3 regions of the Kitasatospora sp. NPDC086801 genome follow, and region 1 is predicted to be linked to each of the others. Evidence: riboswitches for the same ligand, from Rfam matches in the RefSeq annotation. Region 1 holds a riboswitch; each other region holds the start of a gene.
The links. A riboswitch is a leader RNA that binds a small molecule or an ion and turns the genes downstream of it on or off. The one in region 1 is predicted to bind cobalamin.
Positions count from the first base shown of each region.

Region 2: it holds a riboswitch for cobalamin, as region 1 does, so the genes downstream of both, metE (5-methyltetrahydropteroyltriglutamate--homocysteine S-methyltransferase) here and ACIPLC_RS06700 (ribonucleoside-diphosphate reductase subunit alpha) in region 1, are expected to answer to the same signal.
Region 3: it holds a riboswitch for cobalamin, as region 1 does, so the genes downstream of both, ACIPLC_RS26375 (HoxN/HupN/NixA family nickel/cobalt transporter) here and ACIPLC_RS06700 (ribonucleoside-diphosphate reductase subunit alpha) in region 1, are expected to answer to the same signal.

Region 1 covers NZ_JBIVAX010000003.1:346,205-355,945, reverse strand. The annotation lists gene ACIPLC_RS06705 (ribonucleotide-diphosphate reductase subunit beta) at 1-704, opposite strand, end outside; gene ACIPLC_RS06700 (ribonucleoside-diphosphate reductase subunit alpha) at 725-3,148, opposite strand; cobalamin riboswitch at 3,340-3,482, opposite strand; gene ACIPLC_RS06695 (hypothetical protein) at 3,883-4,896, shown strand; gene ACIPLC_RS06690 (glycoside hydrolase family 26 protein) at 5,037-6,491, shown strand; gene ACIPLC_RS06685 (hypothetical protein) at 6,673-7,572, shown strand; gene ACIPLC_RS06680 (glycosyltransferase family 2 protein) at 7,640-9,091, shown strand; gene ACIPLC_RS06675 (glycoside hydrolase family 113) at 9,107-9,741, shown strand, end outside.
Region 2 covers NZ_JBIVAX010000036.1:43,126-52,866, reverse strand. The annotation lists gene ACIPLC_RS29090 (acyclic terpene utilization AtuA family protein) at 1-1,074, shown strand, start outside; gene ACIPLC_RS29085 (CoA transferase) at 1,061-2,542, shown strand; gene ACIPLC_RS29080 (MerR family transcriptional regulator) at 2,562-3,344, opposite strand; gene ACIPLC_RS29075 (serine hydrolase domain-containing protein) at 3,396-4,664, opposite strand; cobalamin riboswitch at 4,945-5,167, shown strand; gene metE (5-methyltetrahydropteroyltriglutamate--homocysteine S-methyltransferase) at 5,332-7,647, shown strand; gene ACIPLC_RS29065 (hypothetical protein) at 7,883-9,178, opposite strand; gene ACIPLC_RS29060 (hypothetical protein) at 9,570-9,741, shown strand, end outside.
Region 3 covers NZ_JBIVAX010000029.1:75,302-85,042, reverse strand. The annotation lists gene ACIPLC_RS26395 (CobW family GTP-binding protein) at 1-1,068, opposite strand, end outside; gene rpsN (30S ribosomal protein S14) at 1,083-1,388, opposite strand; gene rpmB (50S ribosomal protein L28) at 1,388-1,624, opposite strand; gene rpmG (50S ribosomal protein L33) at 1,750-1,914, shown strand; gene ACIPLC_RS26375 (HoxN/HupN/NixA family nickel/cobalt transporter) at 2,029-3,141, opposite strand; cobalamin riboswitch at 3,173-3,387, opposite strand; gene ACIPLC_RS26370 (ArsR/SmtB family transcription factor) at 3,469-3,852, shown strand; gene ACIPLC_RS26365 (Fpg/Nei family DNA glycosylase) at 3,965-4,774, opposite strand; gene ACIPLC_RS26360 (AAA family ATPase) at 4,879-5,766, opposite strand; gene aroQ (type II 3-dehydroquinate dehydratase) at 5,852-6,280, opposite strand; gene aroB (3-dehydroquinate synthase) at 6,289-7,380, opposite strand; gene ACIPLC_RS26345 (shikimate kinase) at 7,373-7,894, opposite strand; gene aroC (chorismate synthase) at 7,891-9,075, opposite strand; gene ACIPLC_RS26335 (shikimate dehydrogenase) at 9,284-9,741, opposite strand, start outside.

The DNA of each region.
Region 1 (9,741 bases):
TTGGCCATCTCGTCGTCGAAGAGGTCGGGCTCCTCCTCGCGGACGGTGTCGACGACCGACATCGCGAAGTCCATGTGCATGGACTCGTCGCGGAACACCCAGTTGGTGCCGGTGGCCAGGCCGTGCAGCAGGCCGCGCGAGCGGAACCAGTACACGTACGCGAACGCGCCGTAGAAGAAGAGGCCTTCGACGCACGCCGCGAAGCAGATCAGGTTCAGGAGGAACGCGCGGCGGTCCTCCTTGGTCTGCAGCGAGTCGATGTGGTCGACGGCGTTCATGTACTTGAAGCAGAACTGCGCCTTCTGGCGGATGGAGGGGATGTTCTCCACCGCGGCGAAGGCCGCGTTGCGGTCCTCCGGGTCGGGCAGGTAGGTGTCGAGCAGCGTCAGGTAGAACTGGACGTGCACGGCCTCCTCGAACAGCTGGCGCGACAGGTACAGCCGCGCCTCCGGGGAGTTGATGTGCTTGTAGAGGCTCAGCACCACGTTGTTGGAGACGATCGAGTCACCCGTCGCGAAGAAGGCGACCAGGCGGCCGATCAGGTGGCGCTCGCCCTCGCTGAGCTTGGCCAGGTCGGCGACGTCGGAGTGCAGGTCCACCTCCTCGACGGTCCAGGTGTTCTTGATCGCGTCCCGGTACCGGTCGTAGAACGACGGGTAGCGCATCGGGCGCAGGGTCAGCTCGAAGCCGGGGTCGAGCAGCATCTTCTCGCGGTCGGGGGTGCTCACTGGCAGGCCTCGCAGGACTCGGGGTTCTCCAGGGAGCAGGCCAGCGCGGCCTCCTCCTCCGGGGTGAGGGTCGGGGTGTTCACGGGCACGGGCGCGGACGCGGACGCGGGCGTGGCGGCGCGGGCGGTACCGGACGCGGCCTGGGCGATCCGGGTCGCCGGGCGCGAGCGCAGGTAGTAGGTGGTCTTCAGACCGACCTTCCACGCGTACGCGTACATCGAGCTGAGCTTGCCGATGGTCGGCGCGGCCATGAACAGGTTCAGCGACTGGCTCTGGTCGAGGTACGGCATGCGGGCCGCGGCCAGGTCGATCAGCGCGCGCTGGGGCAGCTCCCAGGCGGTGCGGTAGAGCGAGCGGACCTCGGCGGGCAGCCAGCCCAGCTCCTGCACCGAGCCGTTGGCCTCGCGCAGGGCGTCGCGGGTCTGCTGGTCCCAGACGCCGAGCTCCTTGAGCTCGCGCACCAGGTACGGGTTGACCTGGAGGAACTCGCCGGACAGCGTCTCGCGCTTGAACAGGTTGGAGACCTGCGGCTCGATGCACTCGTAGACGCCGGCGATGGACGCGATGGTCGCGGTCGGCGCGATGGCCAGCAGCAGCGAGTTGCGCAGGCCGGTCTCGGCGATCCGGGCGCGCAGCGCGGTCCAGCGGTCGGCCCACTGCGGGGCGGCCGTCGGGAAGTGGTCGATGTGCAGCTCGCCGCGGGCGGCGCGGGTCTCGCCGTAGGCCTCGTGGCGGCCCAGCTGCTCGGCCAGGTCGGCGGAGCGCTCGTACGCGGTGAGCATGATGCGCTCGGCGATGAGGGTGGACAGCCGCGCGGCCTCGGCCGAGTCGAAGTCGATCCTCAGCTTGAAGAAGACGTCCTGGAGGCCCATCACGCCGAGGCCGACCGGGCGCCAGCGGGAGTTGGAGGTGCCGGCCTCGGTGGTCGGGTAGAAGTTGATGTCCACCACGCGGTCGAGGAACGTCACGGCGGTGCGGACGGTGGCGTCCAGGCGCTCCCAGTCCATCGCACCCAGCAGGTCGTCGACGGAAGCGCCGACCGCCACGTGGGCGCCGAGGTTGACCGAGCCGAGGTTGCAGACGGCGGTCTCGGAGTCGTCCGTGACCTCCAGGATCTCGGTGCACAGGTTGGAGGAGTGCACCGTGCGGCCGGGCAACGCGGTCTGGTTGGCGGCGCGGTTGGAGGCGTCCTTGAAGGTCATCCAGCCGTTGCCGGTCTGCGCCAGGGTGCGCATCATCCGGGCGTACAGGGTCTGTGCGGGGATGGTGCGCACGGCCTTGCCGGCCAGTTCGGCCTTGCGGTAGGCCTCGTCGAAGTCGGAGCCCCACAGGTCGACGAGCTCGGGCACGTCGGCGGGGGAGAACAGCGACCAGTCCTCGTTGGCGTTGACCCGGCGCATGAACTCGTCCGGGATCCAGTGCGCCAGGTTGAGGTTGTGGGTGCGCCGCGCCTCCTCGCCGGTGTTGTCGCGGAGCTCCAGGAACTCCTCGATGTCGGCGTGCCAGGTCTCCAGGTAGACGCAGGCCGCGCCCTTGCGGCGGCCGCCCTGGTTGACGGCGGCGACCGAGGAGTCGAGGGTGCGCAGGAACGGCACGATGCCGTTGGACTTGCCGTTGGTGCCGCGGATCAGGCTGCCGCGCGAGCGGATGCGCGAGTAGGACAGGCCGATGCCGCCGGCGTGCTTGGAGAGCCGGGCGATCTGCGCGTAGCGGTTGTAGATCGAGTCCAGGTTGTCCAGCGGGGAGTCGAGCAGGTAGCAGCTCGACATCTGCGGGTGCCGGGTGCCGGAGTTGAACAGGGTCGGCGAGGAGGTCAGGTACTCCAGCCGGCTCATCAGGCCGTACAGCTCGGCGACCTCGCGCACCGACTGCTCGCTGTCGCCGACCGCCAGGCCGCAGGCGACGCGGAGCAGGAAGTGCTGCGGGGTCTCGATGACCTTGCGGGTGATCGGGTGGCGCAGCAGGTAGCGGGACTGCACGGTGCGCAGGCCGAAGTACTCGAAGCGGTCGTCGCCCTCGGGGTCGATCAGCGCGTCCAGGGCGGCGGCGTGCTTGGCGACGAAGGCGGCGGTGGTGTCGCCGATCAGGCCCTCGGCGTGGCCGACGGCGATCGAGGCGGCGAAGGAGCGCGAACCCTGGCTGTTCGCCTCGTCGACGATCTCCAGAGCGAGCAGCCGGGCGGCCAGCTTCGAGTACTGGGGGTCCTCGGCGATCATCGACGCGGCGGCGTCCACGGCCAGCCCGCGCAGCTCGGCGAAGTCCGAGCCGGCGTGGCGGCCGCGCAGCGCGGCGGCGGCGACATGGCCGGGGTCCGCCTGGGGGAGATCGACGCTGCGGTCGGTGAGCAGCCGAAGGAGCGCGCCGCCGGGGTCGGAGACCGTCGGGTCGGTGGGGGCGGGGCCGGTGCCCTGGGCGGGCAGGGTGGCTGAGGCAGCGGTGGTCAAGGCGCTCTCTCCTGGCGGCGATCGGCGGCGGTGATCGGGGGGTACCGGGCCGTTCGGGGCAGGGGAGCACGGCACGTACGCGGGAAGCGTCGCGCGACAGTGGCGTCCCCGGCCCGCCCGCGAGGCCCGGAAGGTACTTCTCGTGCTGGTGCGGCCTCTGCGGGAGGGCCGGTGCGCACACTGTCGGCAGGTACTCGGACTCGCCGGGCGGCTACTGGAGCCGCCCGCTCACCGCTGCGGGGCAGTCCCGGATTCGCACCGGGTTCCCCTGCATCGACAGCAGGATTGAGCATACATCTAGTGGTGTCTCTCTGATGCGACCCCACATCTAGTGCGGCGCGGTGTGTCGGGGCGATAACCGGCGGTGCTGGAAGGGGGTGGGTCATGGCCTTGGGGCGCCTCGGTTCCGGGCTCCGGGCGTCCTGGTTTCGATACGGAACAGTCACCGGGCGGATCGGTCGCCGGGGGCATGCCCTACGATCTGGGCGCATGAGCGAGCGAAGCGCCGAGGGGCGCGTTTCGCGAAGCGATCATCGAGCGAAGCGAGGGGGCGCGTGAGCGACGGAACTGGCGCACCCGGGCAGGGTCCGCAGGGAATGCCCCCCGTCGGGCCGGGGGACGCACGGAATCAGCAGCCGCCGGTGGTGCCCGGTCCGGTGCTGCCGCCGAGTGGGGGCTTCGGGCCGCCGCCGGCCTCGTACGGGCCTCCGGTGCCGCCCGCGCAGCCGGTGGCGCAGCCCGTTCCGCCGGTGCCGCAGCCGGCCCGGCCGGTCGCGCAGCCCGGCCCGCCGGTGCCACCTCCGCAGCCGCAGCCGGTCCAGCCGGGGCAGCAGCAGGTGCCGCCGCAGTGGCAGGCGCAGCCGCAGCCGCGGGCGCCGCAGCGCTCCGAGCCGAACTGGGAGGCGCTGGCGGACCGCAACGAGGCGGACGGCAAGCGCCGCCGCCGGCTGCGGGTCCTCGGCGTGGCGGTCGCGGTCGTCGTGGTGGGCGGCCTGGTCGCGGGCGGGGCGATGCTGATGACGAAGAAGGACGGCGGCGGGAAGCCGGTCGCGGGGCAGACCGGCACGGCCTCCAGCCGGCCGTCCTCCGCCGCGCCGAGCGCCGCCGGGGCCCCGAGCGGCACCCTGAGCGGTGCCCCGTCCGGCACCCCGGGCGGCGCGCCGGACGACCCGTCGAAGCCGATCTGGGAGGCCGCCACCGACCCGGCGCCGCAGGACGCGGGGGCGCTGTTCTCCGCGCTCCAGGTGACGGTCAACGGCGCCACCTGGAACCGGACCTTCGTCTCGCTGGACTCGCCCTGCTGGGACGGGAACTCGACGACCGGCGGGCTCGGCAAGGTCCTCGGCGACCAGGGCTGCCAGAAGGTGCTCCGGGCGACCTACGTCTCCGGCGACAGCGCGGTGACCGTCGGCGTCGCGGTCTTCGACCACAAGATCCAGGCCGAGACCTCGATGAAGAGCTACACCGGCCACCTCAAGGGTGCCGTCGCGCCGGGCGCGCCGGCGTTCTGCGCCACTCCGGGCTGCACCAACACGCACAACACCCTGGGCCGGTACGCCTACTTCACGGTCGAGGGCTCGGCGAAGGGCGGCGACACCGCCGACGCCGCCGCCACCGCGGCGGCCGCCGGCTTCGGCGAGCACGTGAAGGGCCAGCTGCTCCAGCGCGCCAAGGCCGCGTCCGCGGCCGCGCCGGGTGCGCAGGGGGCCACTCCGGCCGGCTGATCCGCCGTGACACCCCTGCCCCGGCGGGTTCGTTCGCCGGGGCAGGGGGAGTGTGGCAGGCTCTCGGGGCAGTCATTCGTACGAGTGTTCCGGTTGCGTCCGTCTGGGCCGGTGCCGGCGAGCAACCGGAGGAGCGGTCCGTGGCCCTGCCCAGAGCCCTGCGCGGCAAGCCCGCCGTCCTGGCCGTGGCCGGGGTCGTGGTCGCCACGGGCGCCGTGGTGCTGCTGCAGCGCGACGGCCGGGCCGACGGCGGGGAGCTCGCGCGCGTCCCGGTGACGGTCGGCCTCCCCGGGCGCACCCTGCCGCCGGAGGTCGGCCGGGACCTGCTCGCCCGGGACCAGCAGGCCTCGCCGAACGCCCGGGCCGTCCAGCAACTGCTCGCCGACCTGGAGAACCAGGCCCGCACCGGGCAGAGCGGCGGGACGGTGATCGGCCAGCACGTCGAGGCGCACAACGAGCGCAACAACCCCGAGTACGGCGACTACCGCGGCACCAAGCAGGTCGGCTACTACTACAAGAAGGCCGCCGACATCACCGGCAAGCTGCCCGGCTTCGTCGAGACCGACCTCGGCCCCGGCTACGGCCAGACCGGCTGGGGCGTCGGCGACCCGCGCTCCTACTCGGCCGGCCGGTGGCCCACCTGCCGGGCCGGCTGGCAGTACACCGACGACGCCGTCGACCTGCTGGCCGCCGTCTGGTCCGGCCACCCGCGCGCCGACGACGGCAGCTACGGCACGGCCGGCGTCCAGCACAACTGCGACGGCACCACCACCGAACTGCCCGACAACGGCGGCGGGCCGGCCGGGATCGTCGGCATGTCCTTCCACCAGCCCTACCCCGGCTCGGACGTCAAGTCCTTCGAGCAGGTGCTCTGTTCGAACTCCCCGGCCGCCAAGGACAAGGGCTGGTTCGGCCGGGTCGTCGACAGCGCGCACGACACCCCCGAGTACCGCGCGCTGATGACCGACCTGTCCTACCTGGCCGACCACCTGGAGTACCTGGCCGCCCACGACGTGCCGGTGCTGCTGCGCCCGTACCACGAGATGAACGTGCAGGACTGCTCCCGCAGGTTCTGGTGGTCGGGCCAGAAGCCGGCCGACTACCAGGCGCTGTGGCGGATCACCTACCGCTACCTGGTGGAGACCAGGGGCCTGCACAACCTGCTGTTCGTCTGGACGCCGGTGTCCTGGGACGGAGCCCCCGGGGCGGACCCGTGGGACTACTACCCGGGCTCCCAGTACGTCGACGTGGTCGGGGTGGACGACTACAGCGGCAGCCCCGCGCACCCGATCGGCACCGGCGAGGTGTGGACCAAGCGGTACTACGACGGGCTCGCCGCCTACGGCAAGCCGCGGATCCTGGCCGAGTCCTTCGCCGTCCCGGTCAACTCCCGCCAGCCGGACACGCTGCGGCGCACGCCCTGGACGATCTGGACGGTCTGGGGGCAGTCGCTCACCTCGGACAACCTGGCGCCGGACCAGCCGCGCAACTCCAGCGCGGACGTCAACGCCACCTACCGCAGCCCGCTGGCGCTCACCGGCGGCGCCGGCCCGTTCGGCTCGAACGTCGACTGGGGCGGTCTGCACGTTCGCTGAGCCGGCCGGCACGTCTGCCGGGGTGGCCTGCACGTCCGCCGGGGCGGCCGCTGTGAGGTGTGCGACACCGTGAAGTGCCGTTGAACGGCCGGAGTTCCGTGTCCGTTGCGCCGTGTGGCATCCTGTGGCGGCGAAGCCGAGGGGTTGGCGCCGGGACGGTCCGGCGGGGCGGGGGTGCGGGATGGGACAGGCGCGTGCGATGCGCGCGGCCGGCGGCATCGCCGTCGGCTGGGGCGTGGTGCTGCTCGGCTGGGCGGCGTACAACTGCTTCGGCCAGGTCGGGTTCGCGACCTACGTCAAAGGCATCTTCTACTACGGCGGCACCGCGGTGGACGCCGAGACCGGCAGCCTCAACTACGGCCTGCTCTACCTGGTTTCGGGGATCCTGCTGCTGCGCGGGCGCACCTGGGCACTCGGGGTGGCGGCCGGTGTCGCACTGGTCGAGGGGTACAACCGGGTGCGCAGCCTGACCGGCGCGCTCCTGGACAAGCCGCAGCGGGAGTGGTTCACCGGCACCACCGAGGGCGGGCTCAAGCTCGCGACCTTCGCGCTCGGCGTGGTCGTCACCGCGGCGCTGATCGTGCTGCTGGCCCGGCTGAAGTGGCGGGAGCAGCGGGCGCCGGAAGCCGCCGCGGCGTCGGGCGGGCCGGTGCACTGGTCGCTCCTCCAGACGATCCCGGCCGAGCCGGCCCCGGGCCCGCAGCCGTTCCAGCAGCAGCCCGCCTGGCCGCCGCAGCAGCTCCAGTTCCAGCTCCAGCCCCAAGCGCAGCCCGCCTGGCCGCAGCAGCCGCCGGTACAGCCCCAGCCCGCTTGGCCGCAGCAGCCGCCGGCACCGCAACCGCAGCCCGCCGCCTGGCCGCAGCCGGCGCAGGCCCAGCCGTCGCAGCCGGTGCCGTACGCGCAGCAGCCCACCCAGCCGGCCCCGCACCCGTCGACGCTCGCCCAGCAGCCGTGGCCCGCCGCGCCGCCGGTGACGCCCGGCCCGGTCCTCCCGGGCCCGGTCGTGCCGCCGGCCGACCACCCTCTGACGGACCGCCCGCCGGTGGACCATCCACCGACGGACCGTCCGCCGCAGGCCTGAACCGCGCACGAACGACCCGGCTCCCGAAGCGGGCCGACCCGCCACCAGACGAGGGACGACTTTCGCCATGCCATCGACAGCCCCCGCCCGGACGGTGCTCACCACGTCCCGCGAGGCCGCCCGGCTCGCCGAGCGACAGATGTCGTGGAAGCCCCGGGTCCTCCCGTTCTACTTCTCCTTCACGGTCATCTTCGCCTTCTCGGTCTGGGCCTACGTGCCCAACCCCACCCCGCTCGGCTGGACGATCACCATCCTGTGGGGGATGCCGGTGTTCGGCGTCCTGATCGGCTTCCAGGGCGTGCTGATGGTCCGCCGCCGGCTGCGCCAGGTGAGCCGGATGACCCCGGCCGAGCCGGTCGAGGACGACTTCCTGATCGTGCTGGTGCCGACCATCGGCCGCCACGACACCTATCCGGCGCTGGAGCGCTCGGTGCTCTCGTACGTCGAGCACCTGCCGGCCTACTTCCCGTGGATGCGGGTGGACGTCCTCACCGAGGAGGGCTGCGCGGCCGCCGAGAAGATCGACGGGCTGGCCGCCCGCAGCCCGCTGATCCGGGTGGTGACCGTGCCGAAGGCCTACGAGACGCCCAACGGCACCAAGTTCAAGGCCCGCGCCAACCACTACTCGCACGAGCTGCGGATCGAGGAGGGCGAGGCCGAGGACGACGTCTGGGTGCTGCACATGGACGACGACACCGGTGTCGGTCCGGACACCGCCGCCGCCGTCGCGCAGTTCATCAACCGGCAGCGCCGGGCCGGGGACGACGCCAAGCACATGGCGCAGGGCATCCTGACGTACCCGCGGGAGAACGCCGTCTCCACCTTCACCTGGCTCGCCGACGCGATCCGCCCGGCCGACGACATCGCCCGCTTCCGCGCGATGACCGGCACCGGCACCCCGATCGCCGGCGTGCACGGCGAACTGCTGCTGGTGCGCTCCTCGGTGGAGGCCACCATCGGCTGGGACTTCGGCCCGAAGACCATCGTCGAGGACGCCCAGATGGCGCTGAACTTCTGCCAGCGCTACCCGGGCCGCAGCGACTGGTTCAACGGGCGCTGCTACGGCGCCTCGCCGGCCGGGGTCAAGGACTTCCTCAAGCAGCGCGAGCGCTGGGCCTGGGGCCTGGTCGCGCTCTGCTTCAACAGGACGATCCCGTTGCGGTACCGGCTGTTCATCGGGATGGGCATGGTCAGTTGGGTGCTGGGCCCGCTCCAGCACGTCGGCCTGGTGCTGCTGGTCGCCTGGTTCACCGGCACCTGGAACACCTCCCCGGTCACCCAGTCCGTGGTGCTGGTCTGGTCGATCAACTTCGCCTACGTCATCTGGACGTACTGGGAGGGCCTGCGCCTGAACGTGGTGGCCTCGGCGAACCACCGGCGCAAGTGGTGGGAGCCGATCGCCGTGGTGGCGGCCATCCCGCTGTTCTCCTTCCTGGAGGGCTGGGGAGGCCTGCGCGGGCTGATCAAGTTCCTCAAGCGCGAGGAGAACAAGTTCGTCGTCATCGCCAAGCCGGCCTGACCGGAGGTCACCGCTGTGAAGCGCCCCGTCATCTTCATCCTGCCGACCGTGGTGGTCGCCATCACCGTCGGCGTCCCGGTGGTCTGGGGGGACCACCCGCTCAAGTTCGTCCACCAGCGCCCGACCGCCGTGCACTGGGCCGGCTCCGCGACCGAGCAGGGCCGGGTCTGGGGCTTCGGCAAGGACGCGCCGCCGGTCGAGGACACCGGCCCCAAGGTGGCCCGCCCGTGGACCAGGGGCAGCCCCGAGTGGGGCGTGCAGGTGTACTGGCTGGACGACCCGGCGGACCCGGACAACTTCGTCCAGGGCAAGGTCGACCGCATCGTCAAGTACGTGGTCGGGCTGAACGCCAACTCCCTGTCGGTGACCTTCCCGTACTACACGACCGGTACCAAGTCGAACGCCGTCGCCGCCCGGCCGACCACCCCCACCCCGGAGCGGCTGGCCCTGCTGCTGGACGCCGCCCACCGGGCCGGCCTGCGCACCACCATCCGTCCGATCATGGACGAGGACGTCTTCGACTACCTCAACACCCTCAAGTGGCGCGGCAACATTGCGCCGACCGACCGGGACGCCTGGTTCGCCAGCTACGCCGCCTTCCTGGCGCCGTACCTGAAGACCGCCCAGGAACACTCCGCGGCCGAGTTCAC
Region 2 (9,741 bases), on a different contig from region 1:
GCCGCGGACGGCAGCAGCGTGATCACCAAGCACGGCCGCGACGGCGGGGCCGTCACGACCGACACCGTCACCGCCCAACTCGTCTACGAGATCCAGGGGCCGCGCTACCTCAACCCCGATGTCACCGTGCACCTGGACGACGTCCGGCTGTCCCAGGCCGGCCCCGACCGGGTCCAGGTGTCCGGGGCGGTGGGCTCGCCTCCGCCGCCGACGACCAAGGTCGCGGTCTTCGCCCAGATCGGCCACACGATCGTGAACACCGTCTACGTCACCGGGACGGAGGTCGACGAGAAGGTGGACCTGCTGCGCGCCCAGATCGGCAGGGACCTGCCCGCAGGCGTGGACGAGCTGGACTTCACCAGGATCGGGGTCGCGGCCACCGATCCCGAGACGCAGTGGGACGCGACGGTCGCGCTGCGGGTCATGGCCACCGCACGGGACCGTGAACCGCTGGAGCGTCTCGACCTCGCGGGCCGGCTCAGCAGTCTGTACCTGCAGAGCATCCCGGGCTTCTTCCTCGACGGCGCGGGCACGCTCGCGGTCGCCCCGAAGCCCCGGATCGACTACTGGCCCGCGCTGCTGGACATGGCCGCCGTGCCCCACCGGGTGGTGCTCCAGGACGGCCGCGCCATCGACATCGCGCCGCCGGAGCAGACCGCGACGGTGCGCCAGCCGGTTCACCCGGAGCCTGTGGAAGCTCCGTCGGCCAGCGGGGTGCGCCGGGTGCCGCTGGGCACTGTCGCGTACGCCCGCAGCGGCGACAAGGGCGGCAACAGCAATGTGGGGATCTGGGCCCGGGACGCCGCGGCCTGGCCGTGGCTGCGGCAGGCGCTGAGCACGGCGGAGCTGCGTCGGCTGCTGCCGGAGGTGAAGGACCTCGACGTCGTGCGCCACGAGTTCCCGCAGCTGCGTGCGGTGCACTTCATCCTGCGCGGGCTGCTGGGGACCGGCGGTTCGTCCAACCTGCGCGTCGACCAGGTCGGCAAGGCGGTCGGGGAGTACCTGCGCGCCAAGCACGTCCTGGTCCCCGAGGCGCTGCTGACCAGCGGAAAGGGTTCCGATGACGCTCACTGACCGGGTCGCCCACGCGGTCGCGCACCCGGCGGCCGACGACGCCTTCGACCCGCACGCCCAGCTCGCCGAAGTGCTGGCCGGAATCGGGATGAGCCCGGCCGACACCGGCGGCGCCATCCGGTTCCACGGCGCGGACCCGGTGGTGCCGAGCACACTGCGGCTCGGCGCGGCGTCCGCCATCGCGCTCGTCGCCAAGTCCGCAGCCGTCGCGAAGCTCTGGCGACTGCGCGGCGGCCCCGGACAGGACCTCTCGGTGGACCTGCGGGTGGCCCCGCACCGGCTCTGCCCGTTCTACGACCGCACCTGGGAGCTGCTGAACGGCTATCCGCCCGAAGACTCCGCGAATCCCTCCCAGGCGCTGGGCTTCCGGTTCTACCGCACGGCGGACGATCGCTGGGTCATGCCCCTCAATCCGTATCCCAGGATCAAGGTCGCCGCCCAGCGACTGCTGGACGTCCCGGACGACCCGGACCGGGTGGCGACGGCCATCGCCCGCTGGAAGGCCCGCGAACTGGAGGAGGCCGCCGTCGCGGCCGGAGTGGTCCTGCCGATGCTGCGGACCACCGGCGAACTGCTCGCCGAGCGGCACTACCGCGAGGCCCTCGCCGACCTCCCCCTGATCGAGATCACCAGGATCGCCGACAGCGCGCCGGAACCGTTCCCCGACGGTGCCGTCGATCCGCTGTCCGGGATCCGGGCGCTGGGCATGGGCCATGTGATCGCCGGCGCCGGCCTCGGCCGGGCCCTCGCCCTGCACGGCGGCGACGTCCTCAACCTGTGGCGCCCCGGCGAATTCGAGCACGACCTCACGTACGCGAGCGCCAACGTCGGCGTACGGTCGGCGACCGTGGACCCCTACCGGGAAGAAGGCGCCCGGCGGATCAGGACACTGCTCGCCTCGGCGGACGTCTTCTACGCCAACCGCAGGCCGGGGTACCTGGACAAGATCGGCCTCTCCGCGCAGGAGGCCGCGCACCTGCGCCCCGGGATCATCCACGCCACCGCCTCGCTGAACGGTGAACGGGGCCCCTGGGCGGACCGCGTGGGCTTCGACCAGACAGCGGGAAGCCTGGTCGGCATGATGCTGCTCGAAGGGGACGGGGAACGCCCCGCGCTGCCGCCGGTCCTGGTGGTCAACGACTACATCGTCTCCTGGCTGATGGCCGCCGGTGTCGTCGAGGCGCTCACCCGCCGGGCCACCGAGGGCGGCAGCTACCGGGTGCACGTCTCACTGACCCGCGCCGCACTGTGGATCCTCGGCATGGGCGTGTTCGACCGGGACTACGCCCGCGAGACCGCCGGACGCGGCGAGGAGCACGCCTACCTGGCTCCGGAGACCTTCACGGCGGACACGCCGCTCGGGCGCTATCAGGGCGTCACCGACCAGGTGCGGATGTCCCGCACCCCCGGCCGGTACCGCACCGTCCTCGTACCCCGGGGCTCCTGCCGCCCGCAATGGGAGCAGTGACGCCGCGACCCCGGGCCGGTCAGGGGGAGTCCGGCCCGGGGATGCGGACGCTGGCGGAGCGGAGCCTGGTCTCGACGAGTGCGACCAGGCGGGCCCCGGCCGATCCCCGGGCTTCGCCGTGGTGGGCGATCAGCTTGTACCGGGCCGCGGCCTCGGTGCGGGCTTGCAGGCCGGTCACGATCTTCAGCTGTGCGGGGTTGGCGAGGAAGTGGTCGGCCGCGGCGGTGGCGAGTTCGGCGATCCGCGGGTCGTCCGGGTCCCAGGCCGTGGCTTCGTAGCCGCGCTTGAGCAAGGCGACGAACCGGGTGTCCTGCAGGGCGTGTTCGACGTCGGCGAGGTAGCCGTCGAAGCCCTCCGGGACGAGGGCTCTGGCCAGCACCCAGCCCTCCCTGGTGGCCGCCACCTCGTCCGGGGTGAAGCCGAGGCCGGGCATCCGCTCCAGCAGTGCCACGGCGCGGTCGGGCAGCAGGGCCCGGTCGCCGTCGGCGAGCCGGTGCAGCGTGTCGCGTCGAACGGTCAACTCCTCGATCCGTTCGGTGAGTTGCCGCTCGACGTCGGCGAGCGTGGTGGAGAACAGCGCGGCGTCGGCGTCGAGCAGGGGCCCGGTCTCGGCCAGCGGCACCCCGGCGGCGGCCAGCGTCCGGACCTGCACCAGCCGCAACAGGTCGGCCGATCCGTACCGCCGGTACCCGGAGCCGTCGCGTTCCGGCTCCCCGACCAGGCCGAGCTTGTGGTAGTGCCGCACCGTCTTCACCGTGACGCCGACGAAGGCCGCCGCCTGCCCGATCGTGACTCCGTTCATCCGCCCATCCTGCCCCGTGTTCGAGCTCGGCGGCTACCGTGACCTCGGCGGCTACCGTGATCTCGTCGACTCCTTCGAGCTCGGCGGCTGAGCGGAGCACCTCAGAGCGTCGGCCGGGCCGGATCGGCCTGCCCGCCGCAGAACACCTCGTCCGCAGAACACCTCGTCGACGAGCCGGTGCATCGCCGCCTGGAACGCCCCGCCGATGGACAGATCGGCGTCGTCCACGCAGTTCAGCGCGGCGGTCAGGGTCTTGCTGCCGTCGGGTGTGCTGTACATCAGCGCCGCGTGGCCCACGGCGGCGCCGTTGTGGGAGATGACGGTGCCGCCGCCGTCCGTCTTCACCACGAACACGCCCAGGCCGTAGTCCATGTTCGGGATGCCCGTCGGGTGCGGGGTGCACATCTCGGCCAGCAGCGGGGCCGGCAGGAGCCTGCCGCCCAGCAGCGCGGAGATGAAGGTGTGGAGGTCCCGGGTGGTCGAGATCATGTCGCCGCCGCTGGAGATCCAGGAGGGGTTCTGGCGGGTGATGTCGATGGTCCTCCGTTCGCCGGCCTCCTCGTACCGGTAGTAGGCGTGGGCGTGCGGCTCGGGGATCTCCGGCGAGGCGTCCGGCGCCACGGTGCCCGACAGCCCGAGCGGCCCCAGGATCAGCCGCCGCATCTCCTCGGCGACCGGGCGGCCGGTGACCTTCTCGATCAGCAGCCTGGCCAGCACGTAGTTGGTGTTGGAGTAGCTCCAGCCGGCCCCCGGTTCGAACCGGGCCGGCTTGGACAGCGCCAGCCGTACCAGCTCCTGCGGCCGGTAGGTCTTGAAGCGGTCGTCCACCCACTCCCTGCCGGTGGTGCTGTAGGGGATGGCGATCCCCGGCACGATCGTCCCGTCGTCGTAGACCTCGCCGGTGTGGTTGAACACCCCGCTGGTGTGCTGCAACAGCATCCGCACCGTGATCCGCTCGTCCAGCCCGAACCCGGGCAGGTGGTCCGCCGCCGGGGTGTCCAGCCCGATCCTGCCCTCGGCCACCAGGTGCAGCACCAGGGTCGCGGTGAAGGTCTTGGTGTTGCTGCCGATCCGGACGTGCCCGTTCGCCGGCGGCTTCGCGGCGCCGCCCAGTTCGGCGGCCCCGGCGCTGCCGACCCACTCGCCCCGCTCGTCGTGCACGCGCAGCGACACCCCGACGAAACCGGAGTCGACGATCTCCTCGATCGCCTGCTGTAGCCCTGGGCGGTCCTGCCCGGCGGCGGCGGCCGTCGGCGACTCGGCGCCGTACGCGGGGGTCCGCAGGGTGCTCCCGTGCTGGCCGGAAGAGGTGAGGGACATGGTGGTGTGCTCCTTCGCATCGGTGCTGCCCGGGTCGGCGTCGTGCCGCTGAGAGGAGCTTCCGCCCTGACCCGAGGTCAACCTCAACGGTGATCCGGCTCACAGCCGCCTCCCGGGCCCGGGGCGGCTCCGGGAGCGGGGCGCCGGCCCGTTCGGGCGGCCGCCGAAGCTCGTACGCGTCCGGCCGCGTCCCGCACGGCGATCGCCGTGGGCCAGGCGACGGCGTCTCACCATGCGAACAGCTGCCGCGATTTCCGCTTCGGCCCGCGCGTTTTGCCCCTAAGCTGACGGCGCAGCTGGTTCGCCCCGTCCGCCAGGCAGGGCGTCGCAAGAGGGAACCCGGTGGGAATCCGGGACTGCCCCGCAGCGGTGAGTGGGAACGACCGCCGTCATACGCACTGGGCCCGGATCGGGTCTGGGAAGCGACGGCCAGTAGGTACCGGACGCCAACAGGCCCGGTGCGCCCACGAGTCCGAAGACCTGCCCGCTGCCCGCCCGCGGACCGTTCCGCGTGCGGACATCCCGGTGACCTCGAGGGCGGGTCGGCGAACACACCAGGCGGATCGGGCCCGCGCGTCCACGGCGGCCGCCGCCCGGTTCGTCATCCCTTCGCGCTCTCGTCCCGTCCCCGGGCACTTGAGGAGACAGACTCGCGAAGGAGAGTCCCTTGACAGCGAAGTCCGCAGCCGCGGCGACCAGGGCCACCGTGTACGGCTACCCCCGGCAGGGCCAGGGCCGGGAGCTGAAGAAGGCGATCGAGGGGTACTGGAAGGGCACGGTCACCGCCGACGCCCTGCGGGACACCGCGGTCGGCCTGCGCCGGGAGAACTGGGCGCAGCTCGCCGAGGCCGGTGTCCGGGAAGTGCCCACCGGCGACTTCTCGTTCTACGACCACGTGCTGGACACCACGGTCGCCGTCGGCGCGATCCCGGCCCGCCACCGGGCGGCCGTCGAGGCGGACGCGCTGGACGGCTACTTCGCGATGGCGCGCGGCACCCAGGAGGTCGCGCCGCTGGAGATGACCAAGTGGTTCGACACCAACTACCACTACCTGGTGCCCGAACTCGGCCCGGACACCGTCTTCACGGCCAACCCGGACAAGGCCGTCGGGGAATTCCGGGAGGCACTGGCGCTCGGCCACGAAGCCCGGCCGGTCCTGGTCGGCCCGCTGACCTACCTGCTGCTCGCCAAGCCGGCCCCCGGTGTCGCCGAGGACTTCCAGCCGATCACCCTGCTGGACCGGCTGCTGCCCGTCTACGCGCAGCTGCTGGCGGACCTGAAGGCGGCCGGGGCGCAGTGGGTCCAACTGGACGAGCCCGCCCTGGTGCAGGACCGCACCCCGGCCGAACTGAACGCCGCCGCCCGCGCCTACCGTGAGCTGGGCGGCCTGCCCGACCGTCCGAAGCTGCTGGTCGCGAGCTACTTCGACCGTCTGGGCGAGGCCCTGCCGGTGCTGGCCAAGGCCCCGGTCGAGGGCCTGGCGTTGGACTTCACCGGCCCGGCCGTCGGGAACCTGGACGATCTGGCCGCCGTCGGCGGGCTGCCCGGCAAGCGGCTGGTCGCCGGGGTGGTCGACGGCCGCAACATCTGGATCAACGACCTGGAGAAGTCGCTGGCCACCCTGGCGACCCTGCTCGGCCTCGCCGAGCGGGTCGACGTCGCGCCGTCCTGCTCCCTCCTGCACGTGCCGCTGGACGCCGCCGCCGAACGCGACGTCGACCCGCAGATCCTGCGCTGGCTCGCCTTCGCCAAGCAGAAGGCGAGGGAGGCGTCGTTGCTGGCCCGGGGCCTGCGCGAGGGCACCGGGGCGATCGCCGCCGACCTCGCCGCCAACCGCGCCGACCTCGCCTCGCGCGCCAAGTCGCCGATCACCCACGACCCGGCCGTCCGCGCCCGTACCGCCGCCGTGACCGGGGCCGACGCCCGGCGGGCGCAGGCCTACCCCCAGCGGGCCGAGGCCCAGCGCGCCCGGCTCGGCCTGCCGCTGCTGCCGACCACCACGATCGGCTCGTTCCCGCAGACCTCCGAACTGCGCATCGCGCGGGCCGACCTCACGGCGGGCCGGATCGACGCCGCCGCGTACCGCGAGCGGATGGAGACGGAAGTCCGGGAGGTCATCGCCTTCCAGGAGAAGGCCGGGCTGGACGTCCTGGTGCACGGCGAGCCCGAGCGCAACGACATGGTCCAGTACTTCGCCGAGCAGCTCACCGGCTACCTGGCCACCCGGCACGGCTGGGTCCAGTCCTACGGCACCCGGTACGTGCGCCCGCCGGTCCTCGCCGGGGACATCTCCCGCCCGCACCCGATGACCGTCGACTGGTTCCGCTACGCCCAGGGCCTCACCGACCGCCCGGTCAAGGGCATGCTCACCGGACCGGTCACGATGCTCGCCTGGTCCTTCGTCCGCGACGACCAGCCGCTCGGCGACACCGCCCGCCAGGTCGCCCTCGCCCTGCGCGACGAGGTCACCGACCTGGAGGCCGCGGGCGCGGCCGTGGTCCAGGTCGACGAGCCGGCGCTGCGCGAGACCCTGCCGCTGCGCGCCGCCGACCGCCCTGCGTACCTGGACTGGGCCACCGAGTCCTTCCGCCTGGCGACCTCCGGCGTCCGCGCCGACACCCAGATCCACACCCACATGTGCTACGCCGAGTTCGGCGCGATCATGACGGCGATCGACGAGCTCGACGCGGACGTCATCTCGCTGGAGGCCACCCGTTCGCACATGGAGGTCGCGGGTGAACTGGCCGGGGCGGGCTACCCGCGCGAGGTCGGCCCGGGCGTCTGGGACATCCACTCCCCGCGCGTCCCGAGCACCGAGGAGGCCGTGGAGCTGCTGCGCGCGGGCCTCGCGGCCATCCCCGCCGAGCGGCTCTGGGTCAACCCCGACTGCGGCCTGAAGACCCGCGGCTGGACCGAGACCCGCGCCTCGCTCGACAGCCTCGTCGGCGCCGCCCGCCACCTGCGCGCGGAGCTCGCCGGCTGACCGGCCGGTGACCACGGCGTCGGCCGGGCCGGCGGCCCGGCCTGTCTCCGGGCGAGCTGCTCCTCGCGCGGCAGCCGGTCGGCACCGGGGTGGACACGGACGTGGTGCTCGATCACGGGACTCCTCGTGAGTGTGTGACGACTCCGGGTCTTGCGTGATCGGTCAGGGGCGGCGCCGGCTTCGTGCCGACGCCGCCCCGATCACCGGCCCGCGCATGCCGGCGGGAGGAGTCCGGCTACACGAAGTCGCCGATCACCATGCCGTTGTACAGGCGCAGGGTCGACGCGAGGTCCGTCACGTAGATGTTGGGCGAACAGGACGGTCGCGTGCCCCCGAGGGGATTCTTGCAGTTCTCCCCCTTGATGCTCGCCGACAGGATTCCCGCGGCGAACTTGGTGCCCTGCGTGCCGTACGAGTACACGGGGCCGCCGCTGTCTCCCTTCCCCGCCATGTTCTTGCCGGAGACCTGGTCGAGCTCGCTCACCACGCGCGTGGTTCCCTCGATCTTCTTCTCCTGGTTCGTGCTGACGGCCTTCCCGCCGCAGACCTCCCCCATGAGCGCGCCGCTCACGCAGAACTCCATGCCGGCATAGAGGGTGCCGGGGCCGGTGAACTTCGACGTGGCCTGGGTCGTCGACTTGACCGGCCCGCCGGTGTAGAACCACGGCGAGGCCTTGTCCACCGAGATGAACGCACTGTCGTGGCGGGCGATCTCGTCCGCCACCTTGCCGATCACCAGACCGTTGCCGCTCTTGACCGTGGTGCCGGACGACACGCAGTGCTCGGCGGTGATCAGGTAGTACTGGTCGAACCCCGCGGGGTTGTACTCCTTGGGCCACTTGGCGCCGAAGGCGGATGTGCAGGTCGCGCCCTGACCCCCCACGGTGGTCTTGATGAGGGATCCGCCGAACCAGGGGGAGCTGTCCGCCTCCCGCAGACCCGTGTCCTGGGCGGCTTCCTCCGGCGCGACGGTGACGGGGATGCCGTGGGTGAGGCTGTCCGGGATCGAGGCCGTGCTCTGCGGGGAGGCCTGGGCGTTGTCCTGGGCTGCGAGCTGCGCGGCGTCGATGCCGATGTTCAGTGAGTTGCCGTCGTTGCTCGGCCCGGCGCTGATGATCTCCGCGCCGTTGACGCGGATGTCGGACGTGATGATCGCATGCGCCCGTTCCTTCAGCTCCTCGGCGTTGTAGCGCGAGGGAACGACCGAGACGGCGACGCCCCGGGCACGCTGGGCGGCGACCAGATCACCGATGTCCCGGGGAACCGCCCCCTTCCAGTAGAGGGTGTACCCCTTGTCCTGCACGGACACGGTGATGTTGCCGTATCCGGTGGCCGGGTCCAGGTGAGCCTGCCGGTTGACCTCGTCCGCGGCCTGGACGATCCGCTCCTGGGCCTCGGCGAAGGCCTCGGTGGTGGAGCCGGTCGCCGGATCGGCCGACGCGGCGAAGGCCGGCACCGACATCAACGGCGCGGAGAGGACCAAGGACGCCCCGCTGAGCAACGCAGCCAGCCGCCGTGCATGATGTGCCATCAACTTTCCTGACTGTCGGGACGATTGCGCTTCTCAGGTACGCGCACTTACGGGCTACAACGCGTCGGCCGGGTCGTCCGGTTCAGGCGCTCGCGTCGTGGTGAAGAACCACAGGGGCAGGAGGACCGCGAGGACGGCTCACCCGTACTGGTGACGCGCTGGTGACGCGCTGTTGACGAGTGGAACCGGATCGCCGGGGGCTGCACCACCGCCCCCGGCGATCCGCCGTACCGCCGGGACCTGCGGGAAGCCGCCGCAGGCGGGTGAGAGCGGACGGGCCGTCACGGGTGTGCGAGTCGCGGCAGCGGGCGCCCGGCTTCGGCCGGGAGCGGTACCGTCAAGCGGGTGAACCAATCCGCGCACCCGTCGCGGCCGTGTGAGAAGGAGACCCGTGTCATCGCCTTGTGACCCCCAGTACGCTGCCGTCGGCGATGTGAGCACAGCGCTCATGATGATCGACTCCCGGCTCAAGGCCATCTACGACGGCAAGGCCGGGACGGACCCCGAACAGCAGCGGATGATCGACCAGTTCGCCGCATCCGTGAGCCCCGAAGAGTTCAACG
Region 3 (9,741 bases), on a different contig from region 1:
GCAGGAGTCGAGCAGCCCGGTGACGCCGTCGACGTCCAGGCCCTCCGCGGTGAAGCTGAGCTGCTGCACCCGGTCGCCGTGCAGGGGGTGCCAGTCGAGGGCGGCGGCGGCGCGGCGGGCGGGCGGGTAGAGGTCCCAGGCGGCGTCGGGCAGGGAGGTGAGCCAGGGCCCGCACTCCTCGACGGCGAGGTTGGCCCCGGCCGCGTCCCAGCCGAGCATCAGGTCGGGCCGGTTGGCCAGCCAGAAGCGGCCGCGGCTGCGCTGGGCGGCGGGGACGAGCAGTTCCAGCGCCCGGTGCAGCCGCTCGGGGTGCAGCGGTCGGCGGCGCTCCCAGACCAGTGTGGTGACGCCGGCCTCGTCGCCCTCCTGCGGGAGCAGCGCGATCGCCGGGTTGACCCGGTCGCGGGCGGCGGCGACGTCGAAGCCGCCGAGAGCGGCCCGGGTGAGCGCGCCGGTGCCGAGCCGGACGACCCGGGCGGTCGGGTGGAGCTGGCGGAGCAGCGCGAGCCCGGGCGCGTGCGCCGTCGTCCGCGGGACGGCGAGGGTGGTGGCGTACTCGACCTGGTGGGCGAGCGCCTCCGCGCGGGTCCGCCGGTCCTGGACGGCGGTGTGCTCGCCGTGGTCCACCAGGTCATCGGAGACGGAGAGTTCGCCGATCAGCCGGTCCGGGTCGACGGCGGTGACCACCCCCGCGAGTTCGACGGCGTCCGCCAGGTGGCGGCCGTCCGCCTCTCCCCCGGCGATCACCTCGACGGCCGGGTGCGGGTCGCTGCCGCCCCACAGTTCGACGATCGCGAGCCCGTACCGGCCTTCGTCGGCGATCCGCAGCAGTCGCGGCAGCAGGTCCTCGCGCAGGGCGCAGCAGGGGCAGTCGTTCACCAGCGGGACGTCGGCGGCGTCGAACCCGCCTCCCGCGTCGCGCAGTTCGCGGTGGACGACGCCCTGCGAGGCCTCCCGCAGGTCGTGGTGGAGGACCACCGCGTCCACCGCCGCCGCGGCCAACTCCCGGACGGCGGCGCGGCGTTCGTCGGAGTGCAGTCCGGCAACGACCACCACGGGCAGTTTGATCCCGTCCACGCCGCTCACCAGCTGGCCTTGCGGACGCCGGGCAGGTGGCCGGCGTGGGCGTGGACGCGGAGGTTGACCCGGGAGAGGCCGAAGGCGCGCAGATAGCCGCGGGGGCGGCCGTCGACGGCGTCCCGGTTGCGGATCCGGGTGGCGCTGGCGTCGCGGGGCTGGCGGGCGAGTTCGGCCTGGGCGGCGGCACGCTCGGCGGGGGCGGTGCCGGGGTGGGCGGTGATCCGCTTGAGCTCGGCGCGGCGCTCGGCGTACCGGGCCACGACGGCGCGGCGCCGCTCGTTCTTGGCGATCTTGCTCTGCTTGGCCATCAGACCTTCCCCCCTCGGGCGCGGATGCGGGCGACGGCGGCCTCGACGCCGATCGCGTCGATGGTGCGGATGCCCTTGGCACTGAGCGTGAGCCGGACGTACCGGCCCTCGCCGGGCAGCCAGTAGCGCTTGTGCTGGATGTTGGGGTCGAAGCGGCGGCGGGTGCGGCGGTGCGAGTGCGAGATCGCGTTGCCGAAGCCGGGCCGGCGGCCGGTGAGTTGGCAGTGGGCGGACATGGGTGCTCCCTGGTGTCCGGGAATGGGCGGGACGGAGCTCACGTTACACCAGATGAAAATGACTTCCATTTCGGTGTACGGTTTCGCCCCGGCCCCGAACACCCCGCCCACCCGGGAGGACACCCATGGCCCGCAGTGAACTGCGCCCCGTCGTCAAGCTCCGCTCCACCGCCGGCACCGGCCACACGTACGTGACCCGCAAGAACCGCCGCAACGACCCGGACCGGATGGTCCTGCGCAAGTACGACCCGGTCGCGCGCCGGCACGTCGACTTCCGCGAAGAGCGCTGAACCCCGCCCGCCCGACGACCGGCACCGACCCGCAGCGACGAAACGGCGCCTCCCCCCGGGATCCCGGGGGGAGGCGCCGTCGCTGCTCGCTGCCTTCGCTGATCGCAGCCGTCGCTACTCGGCGGCCGCCCAGCGCTTCTCCACCCGGGCCAGCTTCCAGTAGGCGATCGCCGCGGCCCAGACCACCACGAACAGCCCGGCGATCGCGTAGCCGACGTTGTCCAGCGAGATGCCCGCGATCCAGCCGGTGACCGGGTCGGTCAGGTCGAGCTTCTCGTGCAGCACGCCGACCAGTTCGATGGTGCCGATGACGAAGGCCACCGCGATCGACAGCCCGGTGATCGTCAGGTTGTAGTACACCTTCCGGACCGGGTTGGCGAAGGCCCACTGGTACGCGAAGTTCATGAACGTCCCGTCCAGCGTGTCGAACAGGCTCATCCCGGCCGCGAACAGCAGCGGCAGGCAGACGATCGCGTACCAGGGCAGCCCGGCCGCCGCGCCCGACCCGGCCATCACCATCAGGGTGACCTCGGTCGCGGTGTCGAAGCCCAGCCCCAGCACCATGCCCACCGGGAACATCTGCCCGGGCCGGGTGATCGACCGGGTCGCCCGGTTCAGCACCCGGGCCATGAAGCCCCGCGAGTCGAGGTGCTCCTCCAGCTGCGCCTCGTCGTACGACCCGGCCCGCATCGCCCGGAACACCTTGAGGATGCCGAGCAGCGCGGCCAGGTTGAGCGCGCCGATCAGGTAGAGGAACGCGCCGGAGGCCGTCGTGCCGACCATCCCGAGCCACTTGTGGGTGGTCGAGTCGTCGTCCATCAGCGTGCTGGCCAACTGCGCACCGCCCGCCACCAGGGCGGCCATCAGCACCACCATCGAGGAGTGCCCGAGGGCGAACCAGAAGCCGACCGAGACCGGGCGCTTGCCGTCCGCCATCAGCTTGCGGGTGGTGTTGTCGATCACCGCGATGTGGTCGGCGTCGAAGGCGTGCCGCATGCCGAGGGTGTACGCGGTGATCCCCAGGCCCACGCCGAAGACCTGGGTGCCGACCGCGTAGTTGTGGGGCGCGACCAGGAACACGAGCGTTCCGAAGGCCACCACGTGCATGGCCAGGATCACCCCCATCAGCCCGGCCGTGCGGATGGTGTCCTCGCGCTTCCAGCGGAACGTGGGCAGCACGGGCGGTGTCGCCGGCGCCTCGGCGGCGGCGGTTTCGGGCATGGTCATCTTCGGGTCACGCTCCAGCACCTCGTGGAAACACTTCGTGAGATGCCGTGGCCGGTCTCCTGGCTTACGGGGATCCCGTACCCGCCTTCCCAGGTGCGCGAGGCACCCAGTGGCGTCGTGGGTACGGACGTCTCTCCGTCGTCGACGATCACGACGGCCCGATCACAGTGGCGAGGGCCGCTCCGGACTGGGACCCCTGAGGATCCGTCACCGGTCTTCCCGAGCACCACGGCGGGGAACACCGTAGGGGCCAGGACCCACCCTTGCAAGGCTGCGCACCCGCGCAGGTGTCCAGGATCACAGGCCCCCTCCTGCAACAATGTGCGCATGCATCTCGTACCGGCCGACCGCGCGGGCCACCGCACCATCGACGGACACCGGGTCTGCGAGGCCATCGCCGCGATCGGCGACCCCGCGCATGTCCGCACCTGGGCCGAGCGGTTCTCCCTGCTCGCCGACCCCGGACGGCTCGCCCTCCTGCTCGCCCTCCACCGGGCCGGCCCGCTCGCCGTCACCGATCTCGCCGTCGCCACCGGCATGCGCGACCCCGCCGTGTCCCAGGCCCTGCGGCTGCTCCGCACCGCGGGCGTGGTCACCGGGGACAAGGACGGGCGCATCGTGCGCTACCGGCTCGTGGACGAGGCCCTGCGCCCCCTCCTCGACGCGTGCGCCGCCGCCGAACACCACGAGCCCAGCGCGGCAACCGGCTGACCGGCTCTCCCGGAGGACGGGCCCGGCCGGGTGTTCGTCGACGGCCGGAGGGCGTCAACCCCGTGGTGGCGGTGGGCGGTCGGCCGGTTGCCCGGCGAAGCGGCGAACCCGGTCAGGCCGCCTGGCAGGCGGGGCACCAGAACAGGTTGCGCGCGGCGTGCTGCTCGGTGCGGACGTCGGTGCCGCACACCAGGCAGGGCATCGCGGCCCGCCGGTAGACGTACACCTCGCCGCCGTGGTCGTCGACCCGCGGCGGGCGGCCCATCGCCTCGGGCGTGTGCTCGGGGCGGACGGTGTCGATCCGGCCCGCGCCGACGCCCTCGCGCATCAGGGCGGCCAGGTCGGCCCAGATCGCGTCCCATTCGCCCCGGGTGAGGTCGCGGCCGGCGCGGTGCGGGTCGATCCCGTGGCGGAACAGCACCTCGGCCCGGTAGACGTTGCCCACCCCCGCCAGCACCTTCTGGTCCATCAGCAGCGCGGCGACCGTCGTCCGGCTGGCCGATATCCGGCGCCAGGCGGCCTCCGGGTCGGCGTCGGCGCGCAGCGGGTCGGGGCCCAGCCGGGCGGCGACGGCGGCCTTCTCCGCGCCGGTGACCAGCGCGCAGGTGTTGGGGCCGCGCAGGTCGGCGTAGCCGTCGTCGTTGGCCAGCCGCAGCCGGACCAGGCCGACCGGCTCGGGCGCGGGGCCGGTGCCGAAGGTGAAGCCGCCGTAGAGGCCGAGGTGGACGTGCACCCAGGCGCCCTCCTCGAAGCCGAGGAACAGGTGCTTGCCGACGGCTTCGGCCCCGGTGAGCAGTTGCCCGTCGATCGCCTTGGCCTCGTCGGCGAACCGGCCCTGCGGGCTGGACACCTCGACCGGGCGGCCACCGAAGGCCTTCCGGTTCTCGGCGGCGAGGCGGTGGATGATGTGGCCTTCCGGCACGGGCGTCAGCTCCCCCGGGGTGGTTCGACAGGACCCGTCCATCATCGCAGCCGGCACCGACACCGCCGGATCCTCGCAGGTCAGCGCACCGGCGGACCAGCAGGTCAGCGGACCGGCAGGCCCATCAGCCGGGCCAGGATGACGCGGTCCAGCTCGGCGGCGGTGCCGGCGACGTCCAGGTACGAGTTGTCGATGATCGGCAGCCCGGAGTTGTACCAGCCGGCCATCCGGCCGTGGATCCGCGCCACCTCCTCGTCACCGAGCCGCCGGATCCCGCCGCGCCGGGCGTTGCGGCTCAGCACGGAGTCCAGGCTGGGCAGCAGCACGACCGGGATCATGCCGGGGCCGATGTGCCGCTTCCAGCCGCCGAGGCCGATGGCCGGGCGGTCCGGGAAGACGGCGTCGTCGACGATGCAGGAGATGCCGTTGGCGAGGTAGTTGCGGCAGGCGAAGCCGCAGGTGCGGCGGGCCAGCCGGTACTGCGCCTCGGAGGCGTTGTTCCAGCCGGACTGCGGGTTGGCGAAGCCGGACTGCACCCACTCGCGGACGTCGTCCAGGCTGATGTGCGCGGTCGGGGTGGGCCGGCGCTCGGCCCAGTACCGGGCGACGGTGGTCTTGCCCGCCCCGGCCGGGCCGATCAGCAGGACGGCGATCGGACCGGTGGGCGCGTGCCGCTGCGGCGGGTGGACGGGGAGTTGCACGGGCGTGCCGGAGGGCAGCACGAAGTGCCCGGTGGCCCCGACCAAAACCGGCGCGCTCGGCACGGGTGCGGCCGCGGCGGGCGCGGGCGGCACCGGAGCGGGCGCGGGCGCCGTCGGAGCGGGCGCGGGCGGCACCGGAGCGACCGGAGCCGGAACAGGCGGCGCAGTCGGCGTGGGAGCGGGAGCCGGAACAGGCGGCACCGGCGGCGGCACGGCGGCCCCCGACGGCTGCGGCCCCGGCGGAGCGACGGGACGCGGCGGGACCTGCCCACCCCCGGCGTACTGCGTCACGGTCACCTCCCGAGACCTCTCAGCGGGGACACTACACGGCGGCCCGGCGGCGGGCACAGTCCGCCGCCGGGCCGCTGACCAGGCGTCAGCGCGTGGTGAGTTGTTCGGCCAGGGCGCGCAGGGCCAGCTCGTACGAACCGAGCCCGAATCCGGCGATGGTGCCGGAGGCCACCGCGGCGATCACCGAGGTGTGCCGGAAGGCCTCCCGGGCGTACGGGTTGGAGATGTGCACCTCGATCAGCGGCGCGGTGCGCTGCGCGGCGGCGTCCCGCATCGCGTACGAGTAGTGCGTGAACGCGCCCGGGTTGATCACCACCGGCACCTTGCCGTCGGCCGCCTCGTGCAGCCACTCCACCATCTGCTGCTCGGAGTTGGTCTCGTGCACCTCGACCTCGAAGCCGAACTCCTTGCCGAGCGCGGTGCAGCGCTCGACCAGTCCGGCGTAGGAGGTGGCGCCGTAGACGTCCGGCTCGCGGCTGCCGAGGCGCCCGAGGTTGGGGCCGTTGAGCACCATGACCCGGGTCACGCCGAGACCTCCGCGTAAGCGGCGACCAGCAGGGACGGGTCGGGGCCCTCCAGGACGGAGGTCTTGCCGAGGCCGTCCAGGACGATGAAGCGGATCAGGTCGCCGCGCGACTTCTTGTCGATCTTCATGGCGTCCAGCAGCTTCGGCCAGGCGTCCGCCTGGTAGCGCAGCGGCAGGCCGACGGAGGCCAGCACGGTGCGGTGCCGGTCGGCCGTCTCGTCGTCCAACCGGCCCGCCAGGCGGCCGAGTTCGGCGGCGAAGACCATGCCGATGGAGATCGCGGCACCGTGCCGCCACTTGTAGCGCTCGTTGCGCTCGATGGCGTGGCCGAGGGTGTGGCCGTAGTTGAGGATCTCGCGCCGGCCGGACTCCTTGAGGTCCCCGGAGACCACGTCGGCCTTGACCTGGATGGCGCGGCGGATCAGCTCGACGGTGTGCGGGCCGTCCGGGGTCTTGGCGCCCTCCGGGTCGGCCTCGATCAGGTCGAGGATGGCCGGGTCGGCGATGAAGCCGCACTTGATGACCTCGGCGAGGCCGGAGACGTAGTCGTGCTTGGGCACGGTCGCCAGGGTGTCGAGGTCGGCCAGCACGCCCACCGGCGGGTGGAAGGCGCCGACCATGTTCTTGCCCTCGGCGATGTTGATGCCGGTCTTGCCGCCGACGGCCGCGTCGACCATGCCGAGCAGGGTGGTGGGCATGGAGATCCAGCGGACGCCGCGCAGCCAGGTGGCGGCGACGAAGCCGGCCAGGTCGGTGGTGGCGCCGCCGCCGAGGCCGACGACGACGTCACTGCGGGTGAAGCCGGTCTGCCCGAGCACCGACCAGCAGTACGCGGCGACCTCGGCGCTCTTGGCGTCCTCGGCGTTGGGCACCTGCAGCGCGATCGCGTCGTAGCCCTCGCCGAGCAGGTCCTCGCGGATGGCGTCGGCGGTGGCGGCCAGCGCCTCGGGGTGGATGATCGCGACCCGCTTGGCACGGATGCCGATCAGCGGCGCCAGCTCGCCGAGCAACTGGTGCCCGATCAGCACGTCGTACGGGTCGTGGCCGGCGCTGCCGCCGACGTGAATCCTGACGATGGGGTCAGTCATGGGGGGTCTTCAGCTCCAGTGCTTCCAGTACGGCGTCCGCGACCTGCTCGGGGGTGCGGCCGGCGGTGTCGACGACGGCGGTGGCCACCTCCAGGTAGAGGGGCCGGCGGGCCTCCATCAGCTCGCGCCAGCGGGCCCGCGGGTTGACGGCCAGCAGCGGACGCGGGGCGTCCAGGCCGACCCGCTTGACCGCGTCCGCCAGCGGGACCTCCAGGAACACCACCGGCAGCTCGCGCAGCAGGGCACGGGTGGCCTCGGCCATCACCGCGCCGCCGCCGAGCGCCAGGACGCCGTCGTGTTCCGTGGCGCCCGCGCGCACGGCCCGGACCTCCAGCTCGCGGAAGTGCGGCTCTCCCTCGTCGATGAAGATCTCCGGGATGGGCTTGCCGGCCAGTGCCTCGATGTCGGCGTCGGTGTCCCGGAAGCCGACGCCCAGGCGCTCGGCCAGGGCCCGCCCGACGGTGGACTTGCCACTGCCGGGCGGGCCGACCAGCACGATGACCGGGACGGTCATCGGATGATCAGGTTGTCGAGGTAACCCTGCACGTTGCGGCGGGTCTCGGAGACGTGGTCACCGCCGAACTTCTCGCTCACCGCGTCGGCCAGCACCAGCGCGACCATCGCCTCGGCGACGATCCCGGCAGCCGGCACGGCGCAGACGTCCGAGCGCTGGTGGTGCGCCTTGGCCGGCTCACCGGTGCGCACGTCCAGGGTCTGCAGTGCCCGCGGCACGGTGGCGATCGGCTTCATCGCGGCGCGCACCCGCAGCACCTCGCCGGTGGTCAGGCCGCCCTCGGTGCCGCCGGAGCGGCCGGAGGTGCGCTTGACGCCCTCGGGGGTCGGGACGATCTCGTCGTGCGCCTGGGAGCCGGGCACCCGGGCCAGCTCGAAGCCGTCGCCGACCTCGACGCCCTTGATCGCCTGGATGCCCATCAGCGCGGCGGCCAGCCGGGCGTCCAGCCGGCGGTCCCAGTGCACGTGCGAGCCGAGGCCCACCGGCACGCCGTACGCGAGCACCTCGACCACGCCGCCGAGGGTGTCGCCGTCCTTGTGGGCCTGGTCGATCTCGGCGACCATCGCCTTCGAGGCGTCGGCGTCCAGGCAGCGGACCGGGTCGGCGTCCAGCCGCGCCTCGTCCGAGGGCAGCGGCAGCACACCGGCCGGGGCCTTGGCGGCGGCCAGCTCGACCACGTGGCTGACGATCTCGATCCCGCAGGTCTCCTTCAGGTACGCGCGGGCGACGGCGCCGAGCGCGACCCGGGCGGCCGTCTCGCGGGCGCTGGCGCGCTCCAGGATCGGACGGGCCTCGTCGATCGAGTACTTCTGCATGCCGGCCAGGTCGGCGTGGCCGGGGCGGGGGCGGGTGAGCGCCTCGTTGCGGGCCAGACCGGCCAGCACCTCGGGGTCGACCGGGTCGGCCGACATGACCTGCTCCCACTTCGGCCACTCGGTGTTGCCGACCATGACCGCCACCGGGCTGCCCATGGTCTCGCCGTGCCGGACGCCGCCGAGGAACGTCACCTCGTCCTGCTCGAACTTCATCCGTGCGCCGCGACCGTAACCGAGCCGGCGGCGCGCCAGCGCGTCGGCCACCACCGCGGTGGTGACCGGTACACCGGCGGGCAGGCCCTCCAGCGTCGCGACGAGTGCGGGGCCGTGCGACTCCCCCGCCGTCAGCCAGCGCAACGTACCCAACGGAGCTCCTTCATCAGCGGACCGGCCACGGCACCCGCCGGGGCCCGCCCGGGCGTGCCTTTTCCCTTGAATCCTTTCACGTCCCGATGGCACCCGGAGGTCCAGTCCGCGTGACGGACGGCAACCGGCCGGTCAGCGGGACGGTGGTCGGCGCGATTCCGGCCGCCAGAGGGCGAGTGGTCGGCACGATCCGGCCACCGGCGCGGCCTCAGCGCCCGGCGAGGGCCCTCTCGCCCGCCTCGCGCATCGCGGCCAGCGGCCCCGGCGCCCGCCCGGTGAAGGCCTCGCTCTGCAGCACCGCCTGGTGCACCAGTAGGTCCAGCCCGCCCAGGACGGTCGCCCCGCGCGCGGCGCAGGCGGCGGCCAGCGCCGTCGGCCACGGGTGGTACAGCACGTCGAACAGCGCCCCGGGCGCGGCGGGCAGCGCCTCGGCGAAGGCGTCGGTCGCACCGACCGGCGTGGTCGAGACGGTCAGCGGCTGCGCCAGCGCCTCCGCGCCGCGCTCCCAGTCGGCGGTGCGCACGGCGACGCCCAGCCGCTCGCCCAGCTCGGCCATCTCCCGGGCCCGCTCGGCGCTGCGCACGTAGACGGTCACCTCGCCGGTGCAGACCTGGGCCAGCGCCGCCAGCGCCGAGGAGGCGGTGGCCCCGGCGCCCAGCACGGCCG